2 regions of the Kitasatospora sp. NPDC056731 genome follow, and region 2 is predicted to be linked to the other one. Evidence: riboswitches for the same ligand, from Rfam matches in the RefSeq annotation. Region 2 holds a riboswitch; the other holds the start of a gene.
What was found. Region 2 has a riboswitch for guanidine ahead of AB0R04_RS12145 (SMR family transporter). Riboswitches for the same ligand answer to the same signal wherever they lie in the genome.

Region 1: another riboswitch for guanidine. It lies ahead of AB0R04_RS00680 (MBL fold metallo-hydrolase); the one in region 2 lies ahead of AB0R04_RS12145 (SMR family transporter).

What each region holds. Positions count from the first base shown of each region.
Region 1 covers NZ_JBFBNR010000001.1:152,988-161,742, forward strand. The annotation lists gene AB0R04_RS00660 (amino acid adenylation domain-containing protein) at 1-2,529, shown strand, start outside; gene AB0R04_RS00665 (MbtH family protein) at 2,522-2,707, shown strand; gene AB0R04_RS00670 (DHA2 family efflux MFS transporter permease subunit) at 2,704-4,092, shown strand; gene AB0R04_RS00675 (Uma2 family endonuclease) at 4,140-4,691, shown strand; gene AB0R04_RS00680 (MBL fold metallo-hydrolase) at 4,716-5,570, opposite strand; guanidine-III (ykkC-III) riboswitch at 5,583-5,643, opposite strand; gene fes (enterochelin esterase) at 5,740-6,855, opposite strand; gene fhuB (Fe(3+)-hydroxamate ABC transporter permease FhuB) at 6,877-8,755, opposite strand, start outside.
Region 2 covers NZ_JBFBNR010000009.1:188,059-196,813, forward strand. The annotation lists gene AB0R04_RS12135 (hypothetical protein) at 1-966, shown strand, start outside; gene AB0R04_RS12140 (MFS transporter) at 970-2,427, opposite strand; gene AB0R04_RS12145 (SMR family transporter) at 2,533-2,847, opposite strand; guanidine-III (ykkC-III) riboswitch at 2,891-2,957, opposite strand; tRNA gene AB0R04_RS12150 (tRNA-Cys) at 3,043-3,114, shown strand; gene AB0R04_RS12155 (xanthine dehydrogenase family protein molybdopterin-binding subunit) at 3,211-5,538, opposite strand; partial or broken gene AB0R04_RS12160 ((2Fe-2S)-binding protein) at 6,174-6,620, opposite strand; gene AB0R04_RS12165 (FAD binding domain-containing protein) at 6,698-7,564, opposite strand; gene AB0R04_RS12170 (beta-N-acetylhexosaminidase) at 7,875-8,755, opposite strand, start outside.

The sequences.
Region 1 (8,755 bases), on a different contig from region 2:
CGCCTGGCCCGACTGCTGGCCGCCAACGGCATCGGCCCCGGCACCATCGTCGCCCTCGCCCTGCCGCGCTCGCTCGAACTCGTCGTCGCCCTCCTCGCGGTGGCCAAGTCCGGCGCCGCCTACCTGCCGCTCGACCCCGACTACCCGGCCGACCGCCTCGCCTACATGCTGGCCGACGCCGCCCCCGCCGCCCTGCTCACCGACCGCGCCACCGCACCCCGGCTGCCCGCCCACCAGGTGCCCCAACTGCTCGTCGACGGACCGGAGTCGGCCGCCCACCCGGCCACCCCGCTGGCCCAGCACGAGCGCACCCGCCCGCTGCGCGCCGAGGACACCGCCTACGTCATCTACACCTCCGGCTCCACCGGCCGGCCCAAGGGCGTGCCCGTCACCCACCACAACGTGGTCCGGCTGTTCCGCTCCACCGACCACTGGTTCGGATTCGGCGCGGACGACGTCTGGACCCTCTTCCACTCCTACGCCTTCGACTTCTCCGTCTGGGAGTTGTGGGGGGCCCTGCTGCACGGCGGCCGCCTGGTCGTCGTCCCGCACCTGGTCAGCCGCGACCCGGCAGCCTTCCTCGACCTGCTCGCCCGCGAACGCGTCACCGTGCTCAACCAGACCCCGTCCGCCTTCTACCAGCTCAGCGCCGCCGACCGGGACCGCCCCGGCACCGAACTCGCCCTGCGCTACGTGGTGTTCGGCGGCGAGGCGCTCGAACTGGCCCGGCTCGACGACTGGTACGCCCGCCACCCGGAGGACGCGCCCACCCTGGTCAACATGTACGGCATCACCGAGACCACCGTGCACGTCTCCTACATCGCCCTCGACCGGGCCACCGCCGCCGCCGGGAGCAGCAGCACCATCGGCGTCAACATCCCCGACCTGCGGGTCTACGTCCTGGACCAGCACCTCCAGCCCGTCCCGCCCGGCGTCACCGGCGAGATGTACGTCGCCGGGGCCGGCCTGGCCCGCGGCTACCTCGGCCGCCCCGACCTCACCGCCGGGCGTTTCGTCGCCGACCCGTACGCCGAACTGTTCGGCGAGCGCGGCACCCGGATGTACCGCTCCGGCGACCTCGCCCGCCGCCGCGCCGACGGCGTCCTGGAGTACTTCGGCCGCGCCGACCAGCAGGTGAAGCTGCGCGGCTTCCGGATCGAACTCGGCGAGATCGAGGCCGTGCTGGCCGCCCACCCGGGCGTCGCCGACGCCGCCGTGGTCGTCCGCGAGGACGCCCCGGGCGACAAGCGACTGGTCGGCTACGCGGTCACCACGGCGAGCCCCGAGGAGTCGCACACCGTCGCAGCCGTCGCAGCCGTCACTCCGGAGGACCTGCGCGCCCACACCGCCGCCGAACTGCCCGCCCACATGGTGCCCTCCGCCGTCGTCCTGCTCGACCGGCTGCCGCTCACCGCCAACGGCAAGCTCGACCGCCGCGCCCTGCCCGCCCCCGACGCGCCCGCCACCGGCGCCGGACGCCCGCCGCGCACCCCGCGCGAACAGCAGCTGTGCGAACTCTTCGCCGAGGTGCTGGGCGTCGCGGCGGTCGGCGTCGACGACGACTTCTTCGCCCTCGGCGGCCACTCGCTGCTGGTCGTCCGCCTCGCCGGGCGGATCCGCGAACTGCTCGGCCTGGACGTCGGCATCGGCACCCTGTTCCAGTCGCCCACCGTCGCCGCCCTCGACACGGCCCTGGCGGCCGGCTCGCAGAGCGCCGACGCGCTGGACGTCCTGCTCCCGCTGCGCCCCGCCGCGCCCGGACGCCGTACCCCGCTGTTCGCCGTCCACCCCGCCGGCGGCCTCAGCTGGTGCTACACCGGCCTGATCCGCCACCTGCCCGCCGACCAGCCGATCTACGGCCTCCAGGCCCAGGGCGTCGGCGCCGCCACGGCGGCCCGGCCCCTGCCGCAGACCCTGGACGAACTGGCCGCGCACTACGTCGACCGGCTGCGCGAGGTCCAGCCCGAGGGCCCGTACCGGCTGCTCGGCTGGTCCACCGGCGGGATCATCGCGCACGCCGTCGCCGTCCGGCTCCAGGACCTCGGCCACGCCGTCGAACTGCTCGCGATCCTGGACGCCTACCCCGCCGAGGGCTTCCGCGACCTGCCCGTCCCCGACCAGGCCGAGGCGCTGGAGGCGCTGCTCACCATGGGCGGCTACGGCCCCGAGGACCTCGCCGGGCGGCCGCTCGAACTCGCCGCCGTCACCGAGCTGCTGCGCCGCGAGGGCAGCCCGCTCGCCGGGCTCGACGACGCCACCGTGGCCGCCCTCAACCGGATCTACCTCAACACCAACCACCTCGTCCGGGGCCACGACCACCGCCCCTTCGACGGCGACGTGCTGTTCTTCCGCGCCACCGTCGACACCATCGACGAGACCCTGGTGCCCGAACTCTGGACCCCGTACGTGTCCGGCCGCATCGACAACACCGACGTCGCCTGCTCGCACAAGGACATGACCCTGCCCGCCCCGATCGCGCACATCGCCCGCGTGATCACCGACCACCTGGAGAAGTCCTCCGATGAGTGACGCCCCCGCCAACCCCTTCGACGGTGACGGCGAGTTCCTCGCCCTCGTCAACGACCAGGGCCAGCACTCGCTCTGGCCGGCCTTCGCCGCCGTCCCGGCCGGCTGGAACGTCTCCCACGGCCCGTGCGAGCGCGCCGACGCCGTGCAGTGGATCACCGCCCACTGGACCGACCTGTGACCCCTCCGGCCGTCGAGGCCGCCCCGGCGCGCCCCCTGCTCGCGGGGCGCGCCGCGGTGGTCGTGGTCTACACCGCCGCGATGTGCATGAACGGCCTGGACTCGACCATCGTCAACCCCGCGCTGTTCACCATCGCCGAGGACTTCGGGCGGCCCGTCTCGGCCGCCAACGCCGTCGAGACGGCCTTCCTGGTCGGCCTCGCCGTCGGCCTGCCGGTGGCGGGCTGGCTCGGCGACCGGTTCGGCGTGAAACGGGTCTTCCTCGGCTCCCTGGCCGCGTTCACCCTCGCCTCCGCCCTGTGCGCCGCCGCGCCCGGCCTCGGCTCGCTCGCCGCCGCGCGGGCCGTCCAGGGCGTGGCCGGCGGGCTGCTCACCCCCGTCGGGATGACCCTGCTGTTCCGGGCCTTCGCCCCGCACGAGCGGGCCGGCCTGGGCCGGATCCTGATCGTCCCGACCGCCCTGATGCCCGCCCTCGGCCCGCCGCTCGGCGGCCTCCTGACCGAACACCTCTCCTGGCACTGGCTGTTCCTGGTCAACGTGCCGATCGGGGTCGCGGCCGTCGTGACCGGGCTCATCGGCCTGCGCGCGGCGGACGAGCCCCCGGCCGGCCGCTTCGACTCCACCGGCTTCCTGCTCGCCACCCCCGGCCTCGGACTGCTCACCTACGCGCTCGGCTTCGGCCCGGCGCACGGCTGGTCCTCGCCCGGAGTAGCGCTCGGCGGCGTGGCCGGGCTCCTCCTGCTCGGCATCGCCGTCCGCCACCAACTCCGCTCCGCCGAACCACTGGTGGACCTGCGGCAGCTCGCCGACCGCACCTTCGGCACCGCCACCTGGCTGGCCCTGCTCACCTCGGCCGGCCTGATGGGCGCCCTGTTCGTCCTCCCGCTGCTCTACCAGGCCGCCCTCGGGGCCTCGGCCCTCGACGCCGGGCTGAGCGTCTTCCCCGAGGCGATCGGCCTGATGGCCGCCTCCCAGGTGGTCGACCGCCTGCTGCCCCGGTTCGGCCCCCGCCGCCTCGCGCTGCCCGCGCTGCTGCTCGCCGCGCTCGTCCTGGCCGCCCTCGGCTTCGCCGAGAACCCCTGGGCCGTACGGGCGTTGATGTTCGCGGTCGGGCTCGTCCTGGGCACCGCCGTGCTCACCGTCCAGATCGCCGGCTTCGCCGACGTCCCCGGGCCCGCGATGGGCCGTGCCATGGGCCTGTTCACCATCGTCCGCACCCTCGGCGGCGCCCTCGGCATCGCCGCCACCGCCGCCCTCATCGGCGCCCTGGACACCGACGGCGGCTCACCCGGCCCCTACCGCCTCGCGCTCCTGCTCACCGCAGCCCTGGTCGCCGCCGGCACCCTCCTCACCACCCGCCTCCCCCGGGAGGCGCCGGCACCCTGAATCGGCTCCGGCTGCCGTACGGTGGCCGGAGCACTGGAGGAGAGTCCATGAACCCCGAGCGCTACCGTCTTCTCGAAGAGGCCCGGCGCAGTCTCCCGGACGGCTACAAGGTGGAGTTGTCCGGCGACATCATCGTCATGCAGGCGTCACCGTCGTCGGTCCACCAGCTGAACCTCGCGCTGGTCCAACGCCAGTTCGAGGCGCACTGCCCTCCCGGCTACTTCCCCACCGGGAACAGTGATCTCTCCTCACCCGAGGTCGGCTCCGTGCGCAATCCCGACCTCACGTACCTGCCCGAGGACGTCATCGACCTGGCCGGCCACGACATCCCCGCCGAGCTGGCCCTGATCGCCGTCGAGATCGTCTCCCCGTCCAATCCCGAGAACGACTGGACGGGGAAGGTCCGCGACTACCCGCGCATGGGCTTCCCGCTCTACCTGATCGTGGACCCGCGGCAGCGGACGGCCACGCTGTTCTCCGAGCCGAACCACGACCGGTACCACACGAGGACCGAGCGGGAGTTCGGCGAGACGATCAGCGTTCCCGATCCGTTCGGCTTCGAACTGGACCTCTCGCGGCTCGTCCCGTACAAGGACTGATCGCCGAGCGCCCGACCGGTGGGCTCAGGCGCTCGGCCAGAGGATCAGGTCGGGCAGGGCGTGCCGACGCGGCCGGTCGCCGAGGTCGGCGAGTGCGGTGCGGATGGCCCGGAGGTGTCCGACGGTCAGCTGCAGGGGCGGCTCGTCGGGCTGGTGGGTCGTGCGGATGGGGTAGTCGACGCCGGGGGTGCGGGTCATCTCGATGTGGCAGCCGAGCAGGTGCGTCACCGGGCGGCGTTCGGCGAAGTCGATCAGCCGGTCGACGGTGCGGGTGAAGGCCGGCCAGTCGTCGATGTAGAGGCGGCCCGGGTAGACGGTGTCGCCGGTGAGCAGCAGGCCCGTCCACGGGTCGTAGTAGGTGACGGCCGCCGGGTGGTGGCCCGGGGTGGCCAGGCACTCGAGCACCCGGCCGCCGCCGAGGTCCACCCGCGCGACGGCGTCCGGGTCCTGGTCGAAGCCGAAGTACGGCCAGGCCGTGGCCGGGTCGGCGCCGACCAGGGTCGTCGCGGGCCGGTCGGCGAACTGCCCGTCGCCCGCGACGTGGTCGCCGTGCGGGTGGGTGTGCAGGACGAGCAGCCCGTAGCCGTCGCGGGGGTTGTCGGCGAGCCACCGGTCGATGAGCCCGTCGACCACGGTGCGCAGCGGGAAGTACGCGGCGGAGGCGGTGGCCCCGGTGTCGATCAGGACGGCCCGCTCGCCCCCGAACAGCAGGAACAGGAACGGCGCCTCGTAGTTGACCGCCTTGTTCTGCCGCAGGATGACGGTGTGCTCGTCGTACGCGTGGACCTGGATGTCCGGGTCCGTGTTGTGCTTCGCGGACGGGGATCCGTGGATCCACCGCACGTCGAGCGGACGGGCGATCGGGGCACCGGCGGCCATGACGTCTCCCTGGGTGCGTCGTCTTGGCGGGCCGGGTACGGCGCACATCTCGTCCGGGGCGGTCACCGGCGCGCCGCCACCGGGACGCTAGCACGCCCCCGTCGCCGTGCGCCGGTCCGCCGGTCCGCCGGTCCGCCGGTCCGCCGATTCGCCGATTCGCCGGGAACCGTCAGGCACGCCCCAGCAGGTGCGCCAGCCCGTCCGCCAGCCCGCCGCGCCAACAGGCGTAGTCGTGACCGCCGTTGAACTCGCGGTACGCGAGGTCGTAGCCGCGGGCGGTGAGGACGTCGCGCAGGTGGCGGTTCTGCGGGAGCAGCATCCACTCCTGGAGGCCGACCTCGACGTAGAACCGGGCCTCCCGCCGCTGCTCGCGGGCGAATTGGCGGGTCAGCCACTCACTGCCCTCGTCGAACTCGGTCTCGTCCGGCCACCAGAAGGAACCGGACTGGCAGAGCGCGCCGCCGAAGCGGTCGGGGCGCCGGAACGCGGCGAAGGCGGCGGTGAGGCCGCCCGCGCTCTGGCCGGCGATGACGGTGCCGGCCGGGTCGGTGGTGGTGCCGAACTCCGCTGCCGCCCAGGGGAGGAGGCGGTCGGCGAGGAGGTCGACGAAGGCCGGGTTGCAGCTGAGGTCGTCGGGGCGGCAGGGGCCCATGGTGTGGACGAGCAGGGCGACGGTGGGCGGGATGGCGCCGTCCGCCGCCAGGTTGTCGAGGGTGTCGCCGACCGACAGCACCTCGCCCCACATCTCGCCGTCCAGCAGCACGGCCACCGCGAACGGCCCGCCACCGGCGGACGCTCCGCCACCGGCGGGGAGGTAGACGTCCACCCGCCGCCCGGCCACCTCGTGGGCCACCGTCCGCCCGCGCGGCACGCCGTCGCGCCGCCGGACGTACGGCTGGGCGGGGGCGTCGGGCAGGCTGAGCACGGACGACGGGTGGCGCCCGTCGCGGGCGGGCAGCCGGGGGGCGGCGTCGTGCGGGTCGGGGCGGGCGTGGTCGAGGACGCGCAGCCAGTCCGCCCGGGTGGTGCCGGGGGCGTCCCCGCGGAACGGGTACAGCTGGTAGGACGCCCGGTGGTCGGCGCGCAGCCGGTAGGTGATCGCCCAACGGCCGTCGTCGCGGCGGGTCATCAGGTGCGGGGCGAGGTCGCCGGCGTGCCGGTCCTTGTCGGTGACGGTGTGCAGGAGGGCGAGCACGCCGTCGCACGACGCGTCCTCGTGCACGAAGGTGACCAGGCGGTAGGCGGGGTCGGCCGGATCGGGCTCGACCAGGGGAAGGGTTTCCATCTGCGGGACTCCTCGGGGAGGTTAGGCGGGGGTGCCCTTGCGGCCGAGCAGCACCCAGAGCAGGAAGGGGCCGCCGAGGACGGTGGTGACGATGCCGACCGGGATCTCCACCCCGCCGATCAGCACCCGCCCCACGGTGTCGGCGGTCACGACGAGGACGGCGCCGGTCAGTGCCGAGCCGAGGACCGGTACGCGCGCCGGCCCGGCCAGCCGCCCGGCGATCACGGGCGCGGCCAGCGCGACGAAGCCGACCGGCCCGCACACGCCGACGGCCAGTCCGGCCAGCGCGACGGCCAGCAGCAGGCAGCCGAGCCGGACCCGGCCCGGGTCGACGCCCAGCGAGGCGGCCACGCTGTCGTCGAAGCGCAGCACGGCCAGTCGCCGGGCCGCCGCCAGCGCGAGCGGCACGAGCACGGCCAGCCCGATCAGGATCGGGGTGGCGACGGCGTAGTCCCGCCCGTTGAGGCTGCCGGAGGTCCAGACGTACAGCGAGCCGGCCGAGTTGAGCGAGCGGCGGGCGAGCGCGACCTGGATGACGGCCGAGGCGAGTGCGGACATCGCGAGGCCGACGACCAGCACCCGGTAGCCCTGCGCGCCGAGCCCGCCGGAGACCAGGGTGACGACCAGGACGGCGGCCAGCGCGCCGAGCGGGCCGGCCCACCAGGCGCCGAAGGTGCCGGAGACGGTGGCGGAGATCAGGACGGCGGCGGTGGCGCCGTCGTTGACACCGAGCAGTTCGGGGGTGGCGAGGCGGTTGCGGGCGAGGGTCTGGGTGAGGCAGCCGGCCAGGCCGAGGGCGGCGCCGGCGGCGAGCCCGGCGACGATCCGGCCGAGCCGGAACTTCTGCACCAGCAGCACGTCCAGCCGGTCGCCGTAGCCGAACACGGCCTGGAGGGTGCGGCCAAGGCCGAGTTCGCTCTGCCCGGCGTGGGCGGACACGACGACGACGGCGAGCAGCGCCGCGGCCAGGGCGAGCGAGGCGAGCAGCGCCCGGCGGGGGAGCAGCAGCGACCAGACGCCGCGCCGCAGCACCAGGTCGGGTGTGGGCGCGGGCGGCTCGGACCGCCGGACGGGGGCGGGCTCGGCCGGATCGGCCATGCCGAGCGCGGCGGTCCGGCGGGAGCGGACGATCGCGATCAGCGCGGGGGCGCCGACCAGGGAGACGATCACCGACACCGGCGCCTCGAACGGGCGGGCCACCACCCGGGCCAGCACATCGGCCCCGGTGAGCACGGCGGCGCCGAACAGCCCGGCGAGCACGGTGAGTTGCCCGACCCTGGGGCCGGCGACGGCCCGCGCCAGGAATCCGGCGAGCAGGCCGAGGAAGGAGATCGGGCCGGCCAGCGCGACGGCCGAGGCGGTCAGCAGGGTGACGGCGAAGGCGACCGCGGCCCGGGTGGCGCCGGGGCGGTGGCCGAGGCCGCGGGCGAGGTCGTCGCCGAGCGCGAGCGCGGTGAGCGGCCGGGTGGCGAGCAGGGCGAGCAGGAAGCCCACGGCGAGTACCGGGGCGAGCTGGCGCAGCGTCGTCCAGCCCTCCACCCCGGCCAGCGAACCCAGCACCCACACCCGGTACCGGTCGTACGCCTCGGGCGAGTTGACGATCAGCACGCCGGTGAGCCCGCCGAAGGTGGCGCCGACCGCCGAGCCGCCGAGCACCAGCCGCATCGGCGACCCGCCCCGGGCGCCCGCGATGAGCAGCACCAGAGTGCTGGCGAGCACGGCGCCGCCGAAGGCGAAGGCCAGGTACCCGTACGAGGTCTGGATGCCGAGCACGGCGATGCCGAGCACGACCCCCAGCGAGGCGCCGGCGTTGACGCCGAGCAGTCCGGTCTCGGCGAGCGGGTTGCGGGTGACGGACTGCAACTGCGCCCCGGCGACCCCGAGCGCGGCGCCGACCAGC
Region 2 (8,755 bases):
GGCCTGTTCGCCCGCTTCCGCCGGCTGGCGCAGGAGCACAACGCCTCGATGACCTTCTTCCTCAGCGGCCTCTACCTGCTGCCCGAGTCCAAGAAGGACCTCTACCGCCCCCCGCAGCACAAGGTCGGCGCCTCCGAGATCGGCTACCTCACCGACCAGCACATCCACGACACCCTGGAGAACGTGCACGCGGCCTGGCTGGAGGGCCACGAGATCGGCACCCACTTCAACGGCCACTTCTGCGGCTCCACCGGCGTCGGCAAGTGGTCCCCGGAGGAGTGGGACAGCGAGATCCAGCAGGCCATGGACTTCGTGACGAACTGGCGCACCAACACCGGCTTCACCGACCTGCCGGCGCTGCCCTTCGACTACCACAGGGAGCTGGTCGGCAGCCGCACCCCCTGCCTGGAGGGCCAGCGCAACCTGCTGCCCACCGCGGTCAAGCGCGGCTGGCGCTACGACAGCAGCGGCAACGGCACCCAGGTGTGGCCGCAGAAGATCCAGGGCGGCGCGCTCTGGGACCTCCCGCTGCAGTCCATCCCCTTCCCCGGGCACACCTTCCAGGTGCTGTCGATGGACTACAACATCATGTACAACCAGTGCGGCCCCAACACCAAGGCCGACCCGGCGCTCTACCCGGGCTTCCAGGCCCAGGCCCGCGACTCCTACCTGCTGGGCTTCGACCGCACCTACAACGGCAACCGGGCGCCCTACGTCATCGGCAACCACTTCGAGGAGTGGAACGGCGGCATCTACATGAACGCCGTCGAGGACGTGCTCCGGACGATCGCGGACAAGCCGGAGGTCCGGCTGGTCTCGTTCCGCCAACTGGTGGACTGGCTGGACGCCCAGGACCCGGCGGTGCTGCGCAAGCTCCAGGGCCTCGCCCCGGGCCAGGCGCCGACCGGCGGCTGGGAGGCCTTCCTCGGCACCCCCGGGACGCCGCCGGTGCCCGCCGCCGGCTGACCCTCAGGACCGGGTCCGGACCCGGCCGGAGAGCAGCGCCCCCAGCAGCGCCACGCCGGCCATGGCCAGCAGGATCACCGCGAACGCCACGGGCGACCCGGCGGCACCGGAGGAGCCGGTGGCCCCGGCACCCTCGTGGGCGGCGGCGAGCGAGCCGCCGCCCAGCACCGCGAACATCACTCCCGCCAGGCCCGTCAGCAGGACGTTGCCGAGCGCGTCGCTCATCTGCAGGGCCGCCGAGTTCACCCCGGCGTCCTCCGGCGCGGAGAGCTTCATCATCAGCACGCTGACGCTCGCGACCGTCAGTCCCATCCCGATGCCGCCGACGCCCCAGGCCACCGCCGCCACCCAGGCCGGCACCGCCGGGACCAGCACCAGCGCGGCGCCCGCGATCGCCACCGCGGTCAGCACGAACCCGCCCCGGATCATCGCCTCGCGGTAGCGCTCGGCCCCCGGCCGCCCCTGCAGCCAGGAGCCCAGCGCCCAGGTGAGCCCGCCGCTGGTCAGAGTGAGCCCCGACATCGTCGGCGAGAGGCCTCGCTCGGTGGTCATCATCAGCGGGACGAAGGCCTCGGCCCCGAGGAACGCCCCGGCCGCCAGTCCGCGCAGCAGGATCACCGCCGGCAGCCCCCGCCCGGCCCGCAGGGTCCGCTCGGGCAACAGCCCCAGGACGGCCGGCACCAGCAGCGCCGCCCCGACGGTCCCGGGGAGCAGCCCGATCAGGTCGTGCCGCCCGCCCGCGTACTGCAGCAGGCCGGCACCGAGCGCCGCCATCGCGGCCAGCAGGGTGCGCCGGCGGTCGAACTCCGCGCCCCTGGCCACCGGGTGCTCCCGCTCGGAGCGGGTCAGCGCGGGGCCCATCACGGCCAGCGGCAGCAGGATCAGCACCGGCACGGCCAGGAACACCCAGCGCCAGCCGAGGTGCTGGGTGATCGCGCCGGAGACCAGCGGCCCGATGATCGAGGGCAGCACCCAGGCCGAGGAGAAGGCCGCGAACACCGCCGGCCGCAGCCGCTCCGGGTAGGCCCGGCCGACCACCACGTACAGCGCGACGATCACCAGCCCGCCGCCCAGGCCCTGGATCGCCCGCCCGGCCACGAACACCCACATGCCCGGCGCCGTCCCGGCCACCACCAGGCCCACGCCGAACACCGCGATGCCGGTGAACAGCGGCTGCAACGGTCCGCGCCGGTCGCACCACTGCCCGGAGACGACCAGCGCGAACAGCGTGGTGGTGAAGTAGCCGGAGAAGGCGAAGGCGTACAGCCCGATGCCGTTCAGCTGGCGGGCCGCGGTCGGCATCGCGGTGTTGACGGCGGTCGCCTCGAAGGCGATCACCAGGACCACCGACACGATCCCCAGCGTCAGAGCGCGGTAGCGGCCGCTGAGGACCCCGCCACCGGGGTCGGGTTCGGAGGGTATCGAGGCGGAGTCGACCGAGGTGGGGGAGGCAGTGGTCATACGTAACATCGTAAGGGCCGTCTGCCTTCATGACCCCTGACCCGAGTCGGTGATCAGCTAGTCCGCAGGGCTTAGGACCAGGGTCAGGGGAAGCTCAGGCGGCGGTCAGTGGAGCACCTTCAGGCCGACCACGCCGGAGACGATGAGCAGCAGGCAGCCGATCCGGGCCGCCGTCACCGCGTCCCCCAGGACGGCCATGCCGTAGAGCGCGGTGCCGACCGCACCGATGCCGACCCAGACCGCGTAGCCGGTGCCGATCGGAATGGTGCGCATCGCGTACGCCAGCCCGCCCATGCTCAGCAGCAGGGTCACACCGAAGACGAGGCTGGGGGTGAGCCGGGAAAAGCCCTTGGACGACTCCAGGGCCACCGCCCACACGGTCTCCAGGACACCCGAGATGATCAGAACGAGCCATGCCATGACGGCCTACCTCCGCAGTCCACAGCGGCCGGATTGCCGCTGAACTGCGCCGTCTTGTCGTCACCGGGTACGACGCGCTCGTCCGGGGCGGCCGGGCAACCGACCACCTGGTTCCGACCGTAGCACAAGCCGCCATACAGAATTTACATTCCACCGTTGACGGCCCCCCGCGCATTCCGCCACTATGAATTCACTGGCCGTGTGCCCGAGTGGCTTAGGGAACCGTCTGCAAAGCGGTGTACACGGGTTCGATTCCCGTCATGGCCTCGCCGGAAATGGAATTGCCGGTCGACATTCCGTCGACCGGCAATTCCTGTTTCCGCCATTTCCGGGGCGGTCGGCCGAAACCGCCGCCCCCGCCCTTCAGACCGCGACCGCGTCCTCCGGCCGGATCGGCAGCCGGCCGACCGGCAGGCCGGTGGCCGCCCGGACGGCGGCGGCCACCGCCGCCGGGGCGACCACCGCGGGGGCGGCGCTGACCGCCTTGGCCCCGAAGGTGGCGACCACGTCCCGCTCCTCCAGCAGGGCGGCGATCCGTACCTGCGGGGTGTCCAGCGCGGTGGGCAGCCGGTAGCCGGTGAGCGAGGGGTTCAGCAGCACGCCGCCCTCGGTGCGCAGGTCCTCCAGCAGCGCCAGGCCGACGCCCTGGGCCACGCCCGCCTCGATCCGGTCCTCGATCTGCCGCGGGTTCAGCGCCCGGCCGACGTCCTGGGCGACCGTCATCTCGACCACCCGGACGGCGCCCAGCTCGATGTCCACGTCCACCACCGCGCGCATCGCGCAGAACGCGATCGACACGAAGGCGTCGCCCTGCCCGGACTCGTCCAGCGGCTCGGTGGGGTGCGGGCGGCACTGGGCCGTCGCCCAGAGCTCCTTGCCCTCCAGCGCCTCGGCGACCGGCATGCCGAGCACCCCGTCGTACGAGGTGATCTTGCCGTCGGCGATCTGCAGCAGTTCCACCGACATCCCGAAGTTGGCGGCGATCGGCTGCAGCAGCTGGTGGCGGACCATCAGCGCGGCGCGCTCGACGGCGCCGCCGGAGACCCAGGTGTGCCGGCCGCGGGCGGAGGGACCGGCGATCGACTGGTCGCTGTCGGCCGGCGCGATGTACACCTCGCTGACGCCCAGCACGGTCTGCACGATCTGCCGGGCCAGCGTGGCGAAGCCCTGTCCGGAGTCGACGGCCGCGCAGATCACCGTGGCGTGGTCGCCGCTGACCCGCACGGTGGCGGTGGAGACCTCGTCCTCGCCCTCGGCGCCGAGCATGTGCACCATGCCGACGGCGTAGCCGATCCCGCGCCGCACCGCCGCCGGGTCGCCGGCGCCACCGGGCCCGCCCGGCAGCAGCCACTCGGCGTCCGGGTCGTCCACCGGCAGGGCCGGCAGCGGCTCGGCCGCGACGGCCTCCAGCAGCGCGCCGACCGGCGCCGGGCAGGTGACGGCCTGTCCGGTGGGCATCGGGTCGCCGGTGGCCATCGCGTTGCGACGGCGGATCTCCACCGGGTCCACGCCGATCCGGGCGGCCAGCTGGTCCAGCTGCGACTCGTAGGCGAAGCAGGCCTGCAACGCGCCCTCGCCGCGCATCCGCCCGGCCGGCGGGTTGTTGGTGCGCACCGCCCAGGCGTCCACGAAGACGTTCGGGCAGACGTACGGGCCGACCGAGAACGCGGTGGCGGCGGCCAGCGCCTCGGCGGAGACGTCCGCGTACGCGCCGCCGTCCAGCAGGATCTGCGCCTCGACCTTCACCAGGGTGCCCTCGGCGTCGGCGTGGTGGCGGTAGCGCAGCAGCGCGGGGTGGCGCGAGGGATGGGTGTGGAAGGACTCCTCGCGGGTGAGGGTCATCTTCACCGGGCGGCCGGTGCGCAGCGCCAGCAGCGCCAGGGTGACCTGGAAGGAGAGGTCCTCGCGGTCGGTGGTGGCCCCCGGCACGCCGGTGACCACCAGCCGGACCCGGTCGGGCTCCAGGCCGAGGCAGGCGGCGGTGCGGTCGCGGTCGCCGTGCGGGTCGGTGGAGGACAGGTGCAGTTCGACGCCGCCGTCCGGGCGCGGTACGGCCAGCCCGGCCTCGGCGCCGAGCGGGGCCGGGTCCTGACGGCCGACCTGGTAGAGGCCCTCGATGATGATCTCGCCGGCCGCGTCCGGGTCCCCGGTGCGCAGCGGCAGGTGGCGGAACAGGTTGCCGTCCGGGTGCAGCGACGGGGCGGTGAAGGCCTGCTCGGGGTCGGTGACGGCCTCCAGCGGCTCGTAGTCGACCGCGATCAGACCGACCGCCAGCCGGGCGGTGTCCGGGTGGTCGGCGGCCACCGCGGCGATCGGCTCGCCGTGGTGACGCACCACGCCCGCGGCCAGCACCGGCCGGTCGGCGACGATCGGCCCGGCCGGGGCGCCGTCCGGGGCGCCGTCCGGGCCGGGCGGCAGGTCGGCGGCGGTGACCACGGCGTGCACGCCGGGCAGCGCGAGCGCCGCCGCGGTGTCGATGCCCCTGATCCGGGCGTGCGGGTGCGGCGAGCGCAGCACCGCACCCCAGAGCAGCCCCTCGGCCCACAGGTCGGCCGCGTACGGGTAGATGCCGAGCGCCTTGGGCAGCGCGTCGCTGCGCAGCGGTGAGCTGCCCAGGCCGAACGGCTCCGGTGCGCCGCCCTCGCCGCCGTCCTGCTGGAGTGCTGCGCCGATGTCGGTAGGCGACGTCATGATGCGTGGTCGTCCTCGGGGAGCCGGATGCCGTGGGCGGGGGTGGCGCCGTACGGGACGCCGGCCGGGGCGGTGCCACCGGCCGGAGCGCCGTGCGGGGGCGTGGCGACGTAGGGCGTGCCGTGCGGGGGCGTGCCGTCGAAGGCGGCCCCGGGCAGCGGCGTGCCGTGCGCGGGGGTGGGTTCGTAGACCGGGGCGTCGTACCCGGCGTCGTAGCCGTTCTGCTGCGGGTAGCCGCCGGGCACGTAGGTGCCGTGGGCGGGGGTGCCCTGGTACGGCTGCTCGGGGTAGCCCTGCGGCGGGTAGTACACCTGGTCGTCGGCGGTCTGGGCGGGGATGCCCTGGACCGGCGTCAGGACGGCGGTGTCGTACACGCCGGTGTCGTAGCCGCCCTGGCCGTCGCCGTACGGCTGGTCGGCGCCGGCCGGGGGCTGCTCGGCGGGCGGCTGCGGGACGTGCTCGATCCAGGCGTCGGCGTCGGCGTAGACCGGCGGTTCGGCGGCCTGCTGCGGTCCGGCGGCCGCTTCCCCGGCGGGCTGGTCGGCGGCCTGGTCGGTGGCCGGTGAGGCGGCCTGGGCGGCGGTCGCGGCGGCCGTCTCCTCCGCCTCCTCGACGTCCTCGGCGCGCGCGTCGGCGATGCTCTGGACGGCGGCCAGCACGCCGCGGTAGCCGGTGCAGCGGCAGAGGTTGCCGCAGAGCGCTTGGCGGGCCTCGACCTCGGTCGGGCGGTGGTTGCGCTGGAGCAGGTCGTGCACCGCCATCGCCATGCCGGGGGTGCAGTAGCCGCACTGCACCGCGCCGGACTCGGCCAGCGCCTGCTGGACGTCGCTCGCGCCGCCGGCGGCCGACAGGCCCTCGACGGTGTTGATCTCGCTGTCGGCGGCCAGCGCGGCGGGCACCAGGCAGCCGGCCACCAGCTGGCCGTCCACCTGCACCGAGCAGGCTCCGCACTCGCCCTGCTCGCAGCCGTCCTTGGCGCCGGCCAGGCCGAGCCGCTCGCGCAGCACGTAGAGCAGGCTCTCGCCGATCCAGGCGTCGGTGACGGGCCGTTCGAAACCGTTGACCCGCAAGGTGTACGAGGCGCACGGGCGCAGCTCGCGGCTGACCTGCGGGGTGAGGCCGAGCGGGTCGGCGTCGAGGGTCTCGATGGGGTCTGTGGTCACTTCAGCGCCCTTCCCAGTGCCCGTCGGGCCAGCACCGATACGGTACGCCGCAGCCGAACGGCGGCCGCGCTCGGCCCCTCGGTCGCGGCCTCCCAGGCGCCTTCGGCGCCGTAGCTGTCGGGGACGCAGGCGGCGGCCACGTACTCGCCGAAGGCGGCGGTCGCGGCCGGGTCGATCTCCCGGCTGCCGTCCCAGTCGATGCAGCCGGCGACCCAGGCCTCGGCCTCCAGCGGGCGCAGCGGCACCGGTGCGACGGCGCCGACCGCGCAGCGCACGGCGCGCCGGGCGGGGTCGAGGACCAGCGCGACGGAGGCGGTGGCGCGGGCCGGGCCGCTGCGGCCGGTGGCCTTGAGGAAGACCTGCGGGGCGTGCAGCAGCGGGACGCGCACCCAGGTGAGGAGTTCGCCGGGGCGCACCGGGTCGAGGCCGGTGAGCAGGTGACTGACCGGCACCTCGCGGCTGGCGCCGGCCCGGGCGAGGGTGACGCTGGCCTCCAGGGCGGTGAGCACCGGGAGGGTGTCGCCGGCCGGGGCGGCGGTGACGATGTTGCCGCCGAGGGTGCCGACGTTGCGGACCTGCGGCGGGCCGGCGGTGCGAGCGGCGTCCGCGAGCGCGGGGATGAGCGCGGCGAAGTCGGGGCGGTCCATCCGGGCGTGGGTGAGTCCGGCGCCGAGGACGGCGGTGCCGCCGTCCTCGTAGCGCCAGCCGCGCAGTTCGGTGATCCGGCCGAGGCCGACCAGGGCGGCGGGGCGTAGCCGTCCGGCGTTGACGGCTTCCATCAGGTCGGTGGCGCCGGCCACCGGTACCGCGGCCGGGGTGGCGGCCAGCGCGTCGACGGCCTCGTCGAGGGAGGCCGGCAGCATGATCGTCCGGTTCACCTGGGTCCCACCGTGCTCCACTTGCTCATCGATCGGCTGCCGCCCGCGGCCTTCGGCCGTGGTGTCCGCGTCAGCAGCCCGGCCTGGCCCGTAGGGTACGGGCGATCGGGCCGGGTTGGGCAACTCTGGCACACAATGCTCGATGATCATTTCGGGGCAGGTGAACGGGACTGCCCGATTGGGACGGATACCGGGCGGTATCTGCCCAGGCCCGAACCGGACCTGGGCAGATGTTCATCTGTTCTTGACGTCAGATGACCACTCAGAAGTTCCCGCAAGAGCAAGTCCGTCGCGCTCAGCGCACCGGCGGCGGGCCCTCGATCGGCCGGCCGGCCACCCCGGGCCAGCGCTGCCACGGGCGCGGGCCGTCCGCCGGGCGGTACTCCACGCCGAGCGCGTCCAGCACCTTCAGGTGCGCCTCCAGCCGGTGCTCGAAGCCGGCGTAGTCGCGCTCGGCCGGATCGGTGGGCAGGTCGGACCAGGCGACCTCGGCGAAGGCCACCAACCGGGGGAAGGCCCGGTAGTCGATGTCCCGGGCGCTGTCCATGAACTCGCTCCACAGGTTTGCCTGGGTGCCGATCACGTGCCGGGCGGCCGTCTCGTCCAGCTGCCCGGGCACCGGCTCGAAGCGGTACACGTCCTCCAGCGTGCGCACGAAGCCGACCGGGATCGGCTCGTCCGGGCCGTCGGCCTGCCGGTGGTCGAAGTAGACGTGCTGCTCGGGGCACATCACCACGTCGTGCCCGGCCTTGGCCGCGGCGACCCCGCCGCCGAACCCGCGCCAGGAGGAGACGGCGGCGCCCGGGGCGAGCCCGCCCTCCAGGATCTCGTCCCAGCCGATCAGCCGGCGGCCGCGCTCGGCCAGCCAGCGGTCGAAGTGCCGGATCACGAAGCTCTGCAGCTCGTCCTCGTTGGCCAGGCCGAGCTCGCGGATCCGCGCCTGGGCGGCCGCGCTGTCCTTCCACTGCTCCTTGGGGCACTCGTCGCCGCCGAGGTGGATGAACTCGGACGGGAAGAGCTCCAGGACCTCCTCCAGCACGCCCTCGAAGAAGCGCAGGGTGTCCTCGGAGGCGTTGAGCACGTTGTGGCTGACGCCCCAGTCCGTCCAGACGCCGAGCGCCGCGGTGTCCACCACGTCGGTGTTGCCCAGCTCGGGGTAGGCCGCGACGGCGGCCT